3 regions of the Aeromonas sp. MdU4 genome follow, and region 1 is predicted to be linked to each of the others. Evidence: riboswitches for the same ligand, from Rfam matches in the RefSeq annotation. Region 1 holds a riboswitch; each other region holds the start of a gene.

Region 1 (4,831 bases):
CTCATTGCCCTGAGTCCAATACTTGGCACGCCACACCAGCTGGTTGTGGCTCACCTTGTCACCGCCGTTGTAGACCTTGCCAGCCTGCCATGCGGGGACGTTGGCCGCTTCCGGGTCGGTGGTGTTGCAAGACCCCCCCTCACCACCTTCATTAACCGGGGTGACGGTAAGACGGGTTGCCGCGTTGGCGTCGAGGGAACCATCAGATACGGTCACAGAGAGGTCATAACCGGTCTCGACATCGACTGCCGGGCCGGTAACCACCAGGGTGGCACTGTTCTGGCCGGTGGTCGTGATGCCAGCTGGCACTTGCCATTGGTAGATCAGCTCGTCGCCATTGGGGTCGGATGCCTTGGCGGTGATGCTCACCTGCTTGCCCTCTTCCACCTTGACGCTGGCGGGCAGAGTCACCACCGGAGGCAGATTGGGTTGCGGCGCCTTGTTGGTTACCACCACCTGATCCTTGGCACTCAACTGATGGTCATCGGTGACAGTCAGCTCGAACAGCAACGCAGTATCGGCGCTCACTGCGTTCACATCGACCCGCACCTTGGCCTGCGAGGTATCGCCCAGCACGGCCTGCGGCCCGGAGAGCTGCTTCCAGCTGTAGGTCAGGGTGCCTTTCTCCGGATCGTGGGAGGCGGAACCATCCAGCATCAGCGTGGCCGGACCGGTCACGGTCACATCGCTGCCAGCATTGGCTACTGGCGGCTTATTGGTGGGCGGGGTGACCCCTTCCCCGTGGCCGAGACCTTCATGCATGGCATTGAGGATGTCGCCGTTGTCGGCATCGATCTCCCAGGAGAAGAGACCACCCAGCTTGTTGGCCAGCACATATTGGCCTCTCGCCTTGACCGAACGCTCATTGTCATAGGTGATCAGCTCGCCGGTAGAGGGCTTGAACAGGGTGGCCGCTTCGGCAGTCTCGTCGTAGTTGTACTCCCAGCCCGCCCCCATCCGGTTGTTGACGATGTCGCGGTAATCGACCACGCCATCTTCCCAAGTCCCCTTGATCTTGCCAGCCGCGGTACCGGTGAAGGGATCATTGCCCTGATAACCGCTGACCCCTTGCCAGCCACGGCCATACATGGCCGCACCGAGCACCAGCTTCTCGGCGTCAACGCCCTGAGCCAGCAGTTGCCGCACAGAGGAATCGGTGTTGTAGCGTTTGTTGGCCGAGCCATTGGTCGCTTCATACAGGTTGGCCTGATGGCCCAGCTGGGTATTGCTCCAGGCGCCGTTGTAGTCGTAACTCATGACGAAGAGGTGGTCCATGTACTGCTGGGCAGCCTTGTAATCCACATCCTCAATCTTGTCGTAACCGGCACCGATGGCAGAGGTGAGCTGATAGGTGCGGCCGGTCTCGGCGGCCAGCTCGTCGAGCATGGCGCGCAGATCCTTCATGATCAGCACATAGGTTTCACCATCCTTGGTCTTGTCACCCAGATTGGGGTTGGCACCCTGTCCACCCGGATACTCCCAGTCGATGTCCACGCCGTCGAAGAATTTCCAGGTCTGCAGAAACTCTTTGACCGAGGCGACGAACACGTCACGCTTGGCTTTGTCATGCATAAAATAGAAGGGGTCGGAGAGGGTCCAGCCACCGATGGAGGGGAGGATCTTCAGGTCCGGATAGGCCTGCTTGAGAGCCATCAGGTTACCGAAGTTGCCCTTGTAGGGCTCATCCCAAGACCCCAAAGCACCTTGGGCCATCTGCACTGCCGCATAGGGATCATGGATGGCGACCTTGAAATCTTCCCGCCCCTCACAGGCTCGCTGCAAGGCACGGAAGCTGTTGCCGTTTTCGATCTCTTTGAGGCCATCGTTGAGGCCATCACCACCACAAATCGGGGTGAAACCATAGAGGATATGGGTCAGGTTCTGGGCCGGGATCTTGTCCACGGTAAACTTGCGACCGTAAACACCCCACTCCACATAGTAGGTGCCAACCACCTTGCCGGATTTGTTGGCGTAAGGCTTGTTGTTCTCTTGCAAGACTGGCTTGAGGGGCGCGAGGTGGCTGCCATCGGTATCGGCGACCACTATCTCCTTCTTGTCGGAGAGGGTACAGCCATCGGCATTGCAGAGGGCCACCTGCATCTGATAACGGCCGCCCTTGTGGACTTTGAACGTCGCGGAGCCCGTAGCCGAAGAGGGACCAGACCACACCTCCTTGCCATCCAGCAGCACCTTGGCACTCTGGCCGATATCGCCGCTCCAGATGTTCCAGCTGACGGAGACATCGGCACCATCCTTTATCTTGACCAGCTTGTTGTAGGAGGTTGCCGCGGGATCCACTTCGACAATGGCGAACTTGGTCGGACCCCAGGCGATGGCGGGCTTGCCGGGTGCTGCAGCATAGGCAGCCGATGACGTGAACAGGCTACTGACCACCATGGCCAGCAACGCCGGTTTTGGACTTAGCATATTGCTTTCCTTTTCGTTATGGCGAAACGAAAGGGCGACGCAACACGACAGCTAACACCAAAACGGCCACCTCTTGGCGAAGGCAGCCCGTATAACGCTGTGGTGGCCCCGCTATCCTAGGTCAACATCCCCCTTAGATCGGAAGCTTTGCGTCCCGACTTTTCAATCGGTTTGCCCTTGTCACAATTTTCTTCTTGGTGATAAATAATCACCGATTAACTGTAGGGGAATACAACAGGCCAAGCAAATCCGACCATTGCCAGCGCCCCTGTAAAAAATCGCCGAGTCTGTTTTATTTTTGTGAACTAACTCTTTAAAAACATATAGCTGTGCTCATTACTGTGTTTACACTCAGTTAAGATACGACACGAACACACCACCACATGCAAAATAAACAGTTAAAAATCAATAACTAACAACAATCAGCAAGCGGCGTGATAGTGCAGCCGACATGCATGGCTAGTCACTTTTTCACTCGCATTGGGTTACCCGCACAACCGGTGCTTCCTCCGACCGCCCCATCCAGATACGACAAAAATGTTCGTCTGACCCACTCCGGGCAGAGTGGCGGGTGGACGGTGACTGATCCATATCGGATGTCGGCAACCGCTGATTGACAAGGCGCGCCCTGACAGCTGCACACAAAAAAGGGGCATGCCAGGCATGCCCCGTGACACATTGCTGATTACTTACAACTGGCGGCCCCTACATCCTGCCAAACCTCGTGTTTGCCAGGCTCGTTGCCCTTGGTCCAGTACTTGGCTTTCCACTGGCGACCGTTATAGGTGGTGAGATCACCCCCGTTGTAAGCCACATTGGCATCCCAACCCAGTTGCACCTTGCTCACCAGCGTCCACTGGTCGGCGGTACGGCTCGGTTCGTTGCCCTGAGTCCAGTACTTGGCCTGCCACACCAGCTGGTTGTGGCTCACCTTGTCGCCGCCGTTGTAGACCTTGCCACTCTGCCAGGCAGGCCAGTTGGCGGCATCCGGATCGGTGGCCGAGCAACCGCCCCCTCCGCTGACCGGCTTGACCGTCAGACGGGTGGCGGCACTGGCATCCAGCGCGCCATCGGAGACGACAAGGCTCAGGTCATAGACGGTATCGCCGGTGACATTCGGGCCAGTGACCACCAGGGTCGCACTGTTCTGGCCGGTTGCGGTGAGGCCAGCCGGTACCGTCCACTGGTAAGTGAGCGGATCGCCGTTGGGATCGGAGGCGGTCGCCTTGAGCGACACCAGCTTGCCCGACTCCACAGAGGCCGTGGCAGGCAGACTCACCAGCGGCGGCAAATTGGGCTGCGGCGCCTTGTTGGTCACCACCACTTGATCCTTGGCACTCAGTTGGTGATCGTCAGTCACAGTCAGCTCGAACACCAGATTGATGTCCGCCGTCACCCCATTGAGCACCACCCGGGCCTTGGCCTGAGTGGCATCAAGCAGCGTCGCCTGCGGGCCGGAAACCTGTTTCCAGCTATAGGTGAGAGCACTATTTTCCGGGTCGTGGGAAGCCGAGCCATCCAGCACCACCTCGGCCGGGCCAGTCACCTTGAGATCGCTGCCCGCATTGGCCAGCGGCGGCTTGTTGGCTGGCGGAGTCGTTCCTTCACCGTGGCCCAGCCCCTCGTGCATGGCGTTGAGGATGTCACCGTTGTCAGCATCGATCTCCCAGGAGAAGAGGCCACCCAGCTTGTTGGCCAGCACATACTGCCCCTTGGCCTTGACCGAACGATCGTTGTCATAGGTGATGAGATCGCCAGTGCCCGCCTTGAACAGATAGGGAACCTCGGCCACCTCGTCATAACTCTGTTCCCAACCCGCCCCCATCCGGTTGTTGACGATGTCGCGGTAATCGACCACGCCATCCTCCCAAGTCCCTTTCACCTTGCCAGTCGCCTTGCCGGTAAAGGGGTTGTTGCCCTGATAGCCGCTCACCCCGGTCCAGCCACGGCCATACATGGCTGCACCAACCACCAGCTTGCCGGGATCAACCCCCTGCGCCAGCATCAGGTTGACCGCCTTGTCGGTGGTGTACTTAGTGTTGGGATCCCAGCTCGCCGCGTAGAGGTTGCTCTGGTGCCCCAGCTCGGTGTTGCTCCAGGCACCGTTGTAGTCGTAGGTCATCATGAAGATGTGGCTCATGTACTGCTGGGCCGCGCGGTAATCCACATCTTCGATCTTGTCGTAACCGGCACCGATGGCGGAGGTGAGCTCATACTTGCGGCCGGTCTGCGACTCCAGCTCGTCAAGCATGGCGCGCAGCTCTTTCATCAGGACCACATAAGTGGCGCCATCGCTCGGGCTGCCCAGTTTCGGGTTGGCGCCCTGTCCGCCCGGATACTCCCAGTCGATATCCACGCCATCGAAGAATTTCCAGGTCTGCAGGAACTCTTTGACCGAGGCGAC
Region 2 (4,831 bases), on a different contig from region 1:
TGTCAAAACACTCATTTAAAAACAGGTGGCAACTTACTGAAAGTAAATGGGTTGTTAATTTTTCATCAACAGGCTGCCGCAGTAACGCGCCATACAAAATCAACAGGGATAATGAGGGTTTAGTCATGTTCAAGCTCGGTGATATCACCGTGAGCCGCAAATTGATCTTGCTGCTCACGTTGGCGTTTGTCGGTTTCGTTGCACTGCTGCTCATTTCGGCCAACGCACTCCAGCGCAATCTGATGAGTGAGCGGGAAGCGCGACTCAATGCGGTATTGAGTCAGGCCATGAGCCAGATCCAGTTTCTGGCCAGCACACTGCCAGCAGAGCAGGCCCAGCAGGAAGCACGCAAGCTGCTGACCAATATGCGTTTTGATGGCAACAACTACCTGTTTGTCATCGACGAGAGCCGCAAGATGCTGGTGCATCCTATCCGCCCGGAGCTGGTCGGCCAGACCATGGGAGAAGGGACGGGAGCCACCGCAGGACAGTTCTGGCACCAGATGGTCGACATCGCCCGCGGTGGCAAGCAGGGCACTTTGCAATATATCTGGACCGGCCCGTCAGGGGAGACCGCCGACAAGCTCTCCATGGTGTCAGGCTATCAACCCTGGGGCTGGATCCTCGGTTCCGGCATGCTGCTGCAGGATATTCAGCAGACCATCTGGGCCCAATACATGAAGATGGGCAGCGCCACGGGCATCATCATCCTGCTGATGGGGCTGCTGGGCTGGCGCATCACCCACTCCATCGTCTCCCCGCTCAACCAGATCAACCACGCAATGCAGCGGGTCGCCAAGGGGGATCTGGTGGTGAGCATTCCGGTACAGGGCAAGGATGAGCTGGGCATGGTCGCCCGCTGCACCAACCAGAGTCTCGATGCCATCCGTCACGCCCTGCTGGAAGCTAGCCTGGGGGCCCGCAACGTAGCCGATGCAGCCCTGCGCATCGCCGCCTCTGCCGAGCAGACCAATCAGGCGGTGACCAGCCAGCGGGATCAGCTGGCCCAGCTCGCCACTGCCATGAACGAGATGAGTGCCACCATCTCCGATGTGGCCGGTCACGCCGAGAACACCGCCCGCGATACCCAGGAGGCGACCGGTGAAGCCGGACTCGGTAACCGTGACGTTCACGCCAGCGTGCACGGCATCAAGGCGCTGGCAACCGAGGTAGAGCAAGCCACCCATCAGGTCAACCAGCTCAAAGAGGGGGTCATGCAGATCAGCGAAGTGACCGCTGTCATCAGCGCCATCTCGGATCAGACCAACCTGCTGGCCCTCAACGCAGCCATTGAGGCAGCCCGTGCTGGCGAACAGGGCCGCGGTTTTGCCGTGGTGGCCGACGAGGTGCGCCAGCTGGCCAGCCGCACCCGCCAATCCACCGAGGAGATCCAGAGCACCATCGCCCAGCTGCAGCAACGGGCCGTCAGCGCAGCCAATGCCATGGATGCCAGCCGCAAGCTGGCAGAGAGCAGCGTCGATCAATCCCAGCAGGCGGGCCAGGATCTCACCCTGATCGTCAACCACATCCAGCATGTCAGCGACATGGCGACCCAGATCGCCACCGCCGCCGAGCAGCAAAGCATGGTGGCCGAGGATATGAACCGCAACGTCAGCGGTATCAACGACTCGGCACTGGAGATGTCCCAGTCCGCTTCGCAACTGGCCCAGGAGAGCGAGCTGCTGGCAGGCCTCTCCCGCAGCCTGGATGAACGGCTCGCGGTGTTCAAATTAAGCAAGGAGTCCATCACCACCCCCATGATCCCGCCCTCTCATCATGCCGCCAGCGAACCGCGAGCTCGCCACTGACGACCTCTGGTAGTGCCATCTTGCCCTGCAACCTGCCAGCCATGCTGGCAGGTTTTTTTTAACCACAAAACATGCGTAAATTATGCACTTTATACGCACACACAACAGCTCGCAGACTGCAGGAAAAAAAAATAAATACTTATAAAACAATATGATTAATTAAAAATTAAACGGTTTCGGCCGACATTAAAACATTTAACTTTAAATAATTAATCAAATTGATACACAATGGCCAAGGCCGAGAATTCGGCCTGTAAATACCCATCGAGTCAATTGGCAAACTAACCGAAAGGTCAGGACGCAAAGCCTCCGGTCTAAAGACGCAGTGTCCAGGATAGCGGGGTTGCCACCCCCAGGTGTGCATCGGGGAACACTCCGGCCAACTGACTGCTCACATCTATCGAACAGAGGAATGTATGGCAGCAAAAATCCAACTCAGTCACATCGCTGCAGCACTGGCACTACTGGCCAGCGGCAGCGCACTGGCACACGGCTATATCAGCAAACCCGAAAGCCGCAACTACCTGTGCAATACCACCGGCAACACCCAGTGTGGTGCGGTGCAGTGGGATCCCCAGAGCGTGGAAGGCCCCTCCGGCTTCCCGCAAGCGGGTCCGCCAGATGGCCAAATTGCCTCGGCAGGCAACCCGCGCTGGGGCGAACTGAACGTCCAGACCAGCGATCGCTGGACCAAACGGGAAGTACAGGCAGGTCCCTTCGCCATCAGCTGGCTCTTCACCGCCAATCACATCACCCGCAACTGGCGCTACTACCTCACCAAGCAGGAGTGGAACCCCAACCAACCGCTAACCCGCGCCTCGTTTGATCTGACACCGTTCTGCGTCATCGACGGCAACATGGTGCAACCACCCAAGCAGATGACCCATAACTGTACCCTGCCAGAGCGAACCGGCTATCAGCTGATCCTTGGTGTCTGGGAAGTGGGCGATACCGCCAACAGCTTCTACAACATCATTGATGCCAAGTTCAAAGATGGCAGCCAGCCACCGCTAACGTGGACTCAGTCTGGCACCATCTACCCATCCATCAACCTCGCGGTGGGTGACAAGGCGATGACCCGAGTATTCGATGCCAACGGCGAACGCCCGGAACTGCAGACCGTGCTGACCATCGCCAATGCCGAACAGGGCCAAAAGAACAACTGGGCCCACGCCCTCGCCAGCAAGATCAACGCCGAGCAGTCGCAGATCCGTGCCGGTCAGCAGGGAGCCGATGGCCAGTTCAACCCTGTCTATGGCATGAACCCGGTCTATCTGAAGCGCGGCAGCAATCTGGAACGGGTCGAAATTGACCTGCAACAGCAGCAGCCGCCCGAGGTAGATGGCATCACAGTCAGCGGCCTAGCCAGCGAGTATGTGCTGGACAACGGCAAGGCAACCCTCGACTTCACCGTCACCGCGCAGGGCGACCTGGCGGTCACCAACACCCTGTATGACCATGGCGGCGCCGCCAAGGGAGAGAGCAGTGCCGATATCAAGGACAGCAGCCACACCTTCTCCATGGCGCTGGCCGGGCTCCAGGCTGGGCATCACCAACTGGTGATCAAGGCAGCACCGAAAGCGGGTGGCGACACCATTCAGCAGACCATGGACCTGATGTTCAAGGAGGCGAGCAGTGGCGGCGACTACCAGTTTGTCTTCCCGAACGATATCAAGTCCTACACTGCGGGAACCAAAGTGCTGCAGCCGAAAAACGGCAAGATCTATCAGTGCAAGCCCTTCCCCTACAGTGGCTACTGCGTGCAATGGACAACCACCGCCACCCAGTATGAACCGGGCACCGGTTCCCACTGGCAGAGCGCCTGGAGTGAGCTGAACTGATCCACGTCACTCGTTCATAAAAAAAGGCGTCCCCCGAACGGGGACGCCTTGCAAAGCCACACCTTGCGGTTGGCAGACCAACGGAGTCCGGTGTTCATTCTTCCCTCACAGCACACTCTTCACGACAGGGCTTATCCCTGCCATTTTCCCCCTTCCACGATCACGTCATTGGGATCGGTGTCGGCGCTTAAGCGATCGCGCACATACTGGTCATAGAGCTTGAGCAGGTACTTCTCTTCCCCCAGTTTGGCGAGACGGCCATTGACCCAGTCACGCAGCTCGATATTGCCCTTCTTCACCGCCGGGGCTATGGGATCTTCCGAACCCAGCTTCTCTGGCAGCACCCGGTAGCCCGGGTTCTCCTTGGCCCAGCTGAACAGCACCAGATTGTCTTGGGCATAGGCATCGCCGCGCCCTTGGGCCAGCGCTTGCAGGGATTCGGTATTCTTCTCGAACTTGAGCACCTTCCACTCCGGATGATTGCGAGTCAGCCAGATATCGGCCGTGGTACCGGTGGTGACGATCAGGGTCTTGCTGGCCAGATCGTCGAGTTTCTTGGCCGGGCTCCCTTCCGGCACCAGCACCTGTACCGCCACTCGCAGGTTCGGGTTGGTGAAGTCCACCACCTCGCGCCGCTCCGGAGTCACCGTCATATTGGCGAGGATCAGATCCACCTTGTCGCTCTGCAGGAAGGGGATGCGACTGGCGGGCTCCACCGCCACAAACTCGATCTTGTTCTCGTCCCCCAGCAGGTCCTTGGCAAAACGGCGGCCGAGATCCGTGTCGAATCCGACATAACGCCCCTTCTCATCGACGTAGCCAAAGGGAGGCTTGTCGGTGAAAACGCCGACGATGAGCTTGTCACGCTCCTTGATCTTGGCCAGGGAACCATCCGCCGCATGGGCAGCGCCGCTGGCGAGACCCAGCCCTAATAAGGCACTAAACAGAACCGAGGTGATTTTTTTCATGCTGACTCCTTTCGTTTGATGACATCGATATAAGAAAACTTGGCGAGGAACTGACGTGCTCGCTGGCTCCTGGGATTGTCGAAGAATTGATGGGGGGCGGCCTGCTCCAGAATGTGGCCGCCATCCATGAAGACGATGCGATCCGCCACTGCCCGGGCGAAGGCCAGCTCGTGGGTAACGATGAGCAGGGTCATGCCGCTACCGGCAAGATCAC
Region 3 (4,831 bases), on a different contig from region 1:
TGTCATAGACCCGATGGGAGAGCTTGAGCTGCTCGGCGTGACGCTTGAAGGTGTCGATGTTCTCCAGCAGCACCATCAGATAGTCCGGCTGCTGCCGATCATCACGGATCAGTGTGACCGTCACCCGTCCCCACAGCATCTCCCCCCCCTTGCAGAAGTAGCGCTTCTCCTGGGTGAAACTGCCGCGCTCGCCACGTCGAATCTCTTCGTAGCACTCCAGGCTGCGCTGCCAATCTTCGGGGTGATTGATGTCGGCAATGGTGCGATCGAGCAATTCGTCGAGGGGATACCCCAGCATCTTCTCGATAGCCTGATTGGCCCAGAGGATCCGGCCAGCAAGGTCCAGCTTGCCGATCCCGACCGGTGCCTGGGAGAGCATGCCCTGCAACATATGGGGTGGAGCGGGCAGTGACGGCAGCGTGCGCTGCAACAGGAGCGCAAGCTCGCGCCCGGCCAGCGGCCCCAGCAGCTTGAGCAGCCCCATCACCTTGTTCAAGTTGGCCTGAGGCTGACGATAGAGCAGGCTGCAAATACCGATGGGCTCGCCATCGGCATTTTTGAGCACGATACCGGCATAAGCCTGAGGCTGCCACTCTTGCGCAAGGGGAACATGGGGGAAGAGCTGGGGCAGACGATCGCTGAACCAGGCTTCTCCCTCGTGCCAGGTGATGGCATCGGGCGAGCCGCTCAGCGGCAGTTGCAAAGATTCGGGTTCGAGAGACGAGGGATAAGCAGCCAGCACCCGGAATTGGGTTGCGTTTGGTCCCCAGGCGGAGATCAGGGCGACATCAGCCATCACAGCCGCGGCGATTTCACTCACAAAGGTATCGAAATATCCCAGACCGCTAGAGTGAGCCAGACTGGAGATGATTTGATAAACGGAATCGAGTGCTCGCCTCATGGCAAGGGGGCTTCTCTCCTTGATTGATTAGGACACGACTCTACTGAAGTGGCGTTGGCAGTGCAAATGTGCAATCAGCAAGATATTAAAAAGTATTGAAAAAAGGGACCAAAAGGTCCCTTTTTGTCGCAAAAATCACGCTTTGATCCCACTATGCCGCAAAAGTGTACCTGCATGAGGCTCACCGTGGCGACGGCGGCAGAATATCAGGCAGCAATCCCGCTATGGCGCAGCAATGCATCCACTTGAGGCTCTCTGCCACGGAACGCACGGAACAATTCCATCGGCTCTTTTGAGCCACCCTTCTCCAGAATATTCTTCAGGAAAGCGTGGCCGGTAGCCGGATTGAAGATCCCCTCCTCCTCGAAACGGGAGAACGCATCGGCAGAGAGCACTTCGGCCCACTTGTAGCTGTAGTAACCCGCCGCATAGCCACCCGCGAAGATGTGGGAGAAGCTGTGCTGGAAGCGGTTGAACGCCGGTGGCGTCATTACGGCCACCTGACTGCGCACCTCGTCAAGCAGCGCCGGGAGCTGATCCGGTTTGGCTGGATCAAACTCCTGATGGAGACGGAAGTCGAACAGGGCAAACTCCAGCTGACGCAACATCTGCATCGCCGCCTGGAAGTTGCGGGCAGTCAGCATCTTCTCCAGCAGATCGGCAGGCAGCGGCTCGCCGGTTTCGTAATGGCCGGAGATAAAGGCCAGCGCCTCGGACTCCCAGCACCAGTTTTCGAGGAACTGACTCGGCAGCTCCACCGCATCCCAGGCCACGCCGTTGATGCCAGCCACGCCAGCCACATCGATACGGGTCAGCATATGGTGAATGCCGTGACCGAACTCGTGGAACAGGGTGACCACTTCGTTGTGGGTGAACAGCGCAGGCTTGCCATCCACCGGGCCGTTGAAGTTGCAGGTCAGGTAGGCAACCGGATTTTGCAACGAGCCATCCTGACGATAGCGACGACCGAGGCAAACATCCATCCAGGCGCCACCCTGCTTGTGCTCGCGGGCGTAGAGATCGAGGTAGAAGCTGCCGCGCAGCTCGTCGTCGGCATCGAAGATGTCGTAGAAGCGCACGTCAGGATGCCAGGTGTCGATACCGAGGCGCTCGCGCACCTTCATGCCGAACACCCGCTTGACCACTTCGAACAACCCTTTCACCACCTTGTTGGCGGGGAAGTAGGGGCGCAGTTGCTCGTCGGAGATGGAGAACTTGTGCTGCTTGAGCTTCTCGGCGTAATAGGCGAGATCCCAGGCAGCCAGCTCGCTCTGACCATACTGCTCGGTGGCGAAGGTGCGGATCTCCTCCAGCTCGGTTTTACCTTGCGGCAGGGATTTGGCCGCCAGATCGGTGAGGAAACTCACAACCTGTTCGGTCTTGTCCGCCATCTTGGTCGCCAAGGAGAGCTCGGCATAGTTGGCAAAACCCAGCAACTGGGCCAGTTCGCTGCGCAGGGTGAGCAGCTCGCTCATGATGGCAGAGTTATCCCACTTGCCTGCATTCGGCCCCTGGTCGGAAGCGCGGGTGGTAAATGCTTGGTACATCTCGGCGCGCAGTTCGCGGTTGTCCGCGTACATCATCACCGGCAGATAGGATGGGATATCGAGAGTGAATAGCCACCCCTCTTTGCCTTTGAGTTCGGCCATCTGACGGGCTGCTGCCAGTACACTCTCCGGCAAACCGGCTAGCTCGGCTGCATCGGCCACCAGCTTGCTCCAGCCCTGGGTCGCGTCCAGCACGTTGTTGCTGAAGCGGGAGGCCAGCTCGGAGAGACGAGCCTGGATCTCGCCGTAACGCTGCTGCGCCTCGGCAGACAGACCGATACCGGAGAGGCGGAAGTCGCGCAGGGTATTCTGGATCTCCTTGCGCTGGGCGCCGCTCAGCAGCGGGAAGTCATCGCTCTGGGAGAGGGCCAGATAGGCCTGATAGAGCCCTTCATGCTGACCGACATAGGTCTGGAATTCGGAGAGCAGCGGCAGGCAGGCATCATGGGCCTCGCGCAGTGCTTCGCTGTTGAGTACGGAGTTGAGGTGGCTGACCGGTGACCAGATCCGTGACAGACGGTCATTTACCTCTTCCAGCGGGGCGATCAGGCTATCCCAGGTATGGGGTTCGCGCTGGGCCAGCACATCGCTGATCTTCTGCTTGCAGTCAGCAATCGCCTGAATCACGGCAGGTTGCACATGCTCCGGCTTGATCTGGCTGAAAGGGGGCAGAGAATCCATTGTCAGCAAAGGGTTATTCATCCCGGTTACCTCTTGTTTGGTCTTGAACAGACCGCTTTAGCAGCTCTGTATGGCTTTCTAACATGTGGGCAACCCATGCAATAATCAAGCTAGAATCACACTCCCGCCCCCTTTTTGCCAGCCGCCTCACAACCCACACTCACCACGCCTCTTCGCACTAGCCCACGACAGCAAATGACACACACCACCGGCGACGATCCCATCCCCCTCGAACAACCAGAATGCACGTGAACGACCCCGCAAATAGCGGCCAATCCCCCTTATCAAGCCCGTCGCCACCAGGCTTTACCCACGCGTGCCCCCCACCAGTTCCGCAATCAACCCCCTGCTTTGCAGGGCATTGTTAACCTTGGCGAAAAGGTGACATATAGAATGTATCATTGATTAATTTATCTTCCCCCTCCTACCATATGCGGCTAATTTAGGGGAACACTTGATGATCTGTGCCACACAGAAGTCGGGTGAAAAAGGCAATGTGGCTCGAAAGGCCACCACGCAAAGCCACCGGTCTAAGGGACTCTCCTATGACAGCGGGGCTGCCCCCGAAGCCCATCTTGTGGTGGGCCTCCTTTTGCAACGTACGGAGCAATGATGAACAAATTCAAACTCTCCCTGCTGGGCTGCCTGATCGGCGTTGCCAGCCCCATGCTGCACGCAGCAACTGCTGGCCAGAGCATGGTCAATCCACAATCCGGCGTGGTGGTCGGCTACTGGCACAACTGGTGCGGCGGCGAAGGCTACCAGAGGGGCACCGCCCCCTGCGTCAAACTCAACCAGATCCACCCGCAATACAATGTGGTCGATGTCTCCTTCATGAAGGTCTATGGCAGTAGCCCGATCCCCACCTTCATCCTTGACCCCGCCACCGGCATGAGCGAAAGCCAGTTCATCGAGCAGATCGCTACCCTGAACAGCCAGGGTCGTGCCGTGCTGCTGGCACTGGGTGGGGCCGATGCCCATATCGAACTGCGCACCGGTCAGGAGCAGGCGTTCGCCGACGAGATCATCCGGCTGGTGGAGACCTATGGCTTCGACGGCCTGGATATCGACCTTGAACAGACTGCTATCACTGCCGCCAACAACCAGACCGTGATCCCGGCCGCCCTGCGGCTGGTCAAGGATCACTACCGCGCCCAGGGAAAAAACTTCCTCATCACCATGGCGCCCGAGTTCCCCTATCTGAAAGAGACCGGCGCCTACACCCCCTATCTGAAAGCACTGGAAGGCTACTACGACTGGATCAACCCCCAGTTCTACAACCAGGGTGGCGATGGTATCTGGATCGATGGTGTGGGCTGGATCGCCCAGAACAACGATGCCCTGAAAGAAGAGTTCATCTACTACATGGCTGACTCGCTGATCAACGGCAGCCGCGGCTACTACAAGATCCCCCACGACAAGCTGGTGTTCGGCATTCCGACCAATATCGATGCGGCCGCCACCGGCTACGTCAAGAATCCGCAGGACTTGTTCGATGCCTTCAACAAACTGAAGAGCCAGGGGCAACCGCTGCGTGGCGTGATGACCTGGTCCATCAACTGGGATATGGGTCGCAACGCGGCCGGTCAGTCCTACAACGAATCCTTCATCAAGAGCTACGGCCCCTTTATCCACGATCAAAATATCACGCCGCCCCCGGTGGAAAACGGCAAGCCAGTCTTCAGCGGTTTGAGCAATAGCC

Evidence for each region. A riboswitch is a leader RNA that binds a small molecule or an ion and turns the genes downstream of it on or off. The one in region 1 is predicted to bind cyclic di-GMP.
Region 2: it holds a riboswitch for cyclic di-GMP, as region 1 does, so the genes downstream of both, gbpA (N-acetylglucosamine-binding protein GbpA) here and ACE1BR_RS11670 (glycosyl hydrolase family 18 protein) in region 1, are expected to answer to the same signal.
Region 3: it holds a riboswitch for cyclic di-GMP, as region 1 does, so the genes downstream of both, ACE1BR_RS20120 (immunoglobulin-like domain-containing protein) here and ACE1BR_RS11670 (glycosyl hydrolase family 18 protein) in region 1, are expected to answer to the same signal.

What each region holds. Positions count from the first base shown of each region.
Region 1 covers NZ_JBHFMW010000021.1:161,843-166,673, forward strand. Annotated here, with positions in the region: gene ACE1BR_RS11670 (glycosyl hydrolase family 18 protein) at 1-2,427, opposite strand, end outside; cyclic di-GMP riboswitch class I at 2,526-2,613, opposite strand; partial or broken gene ACE1BR_RS11675 (glycosyl hydrolase family 18 protein) at 3,113-4,831, opposite strand, start outside.
Region 2 covers NZ_JBHFMW010000006.1:179,887-184,717, forward strand. Annotated here, with positions in the region: gene ACE1BR_RS04490 (methyl-accepting chemotaxis protein) at 126-1,808, shown strand; cyclic di-GMP riboswitch class I at 2,074-2,159, shown strand; gene gbpA (N-acetylglucosamine-binding protein GbpA) at 2,225-3,649, shown strand; gene ACE1BR_RS04500 (transporter substrate-binding domain-containing protein) at 3,781-4,617, opposite strand; gene ACE1BR_RS04505 (amino acid ABC transporter ATP-binding protein) at 4,614-4,831, opposite strand, start outside.
Region 3 covers NZ_JBHFMW010000033.1:56,535-61,365, forward strand. Annotated here, with positions in the region: gene ACE1BR_RS20110 (putative bifunctional diguanylate cyclase/phosphodiesterase) at 1-901, opposite strand, end outside; gene prlC (oligopeptidase A) at 1,108-3,150, opposite strand; cyclic di-GMP riboswitch class I at 3,610-3,694, shown strand; gene ACE1BR_RS20120 (immunoglobulin-like domain-containing protein) at 3,742-4,831, shown strand, end outside.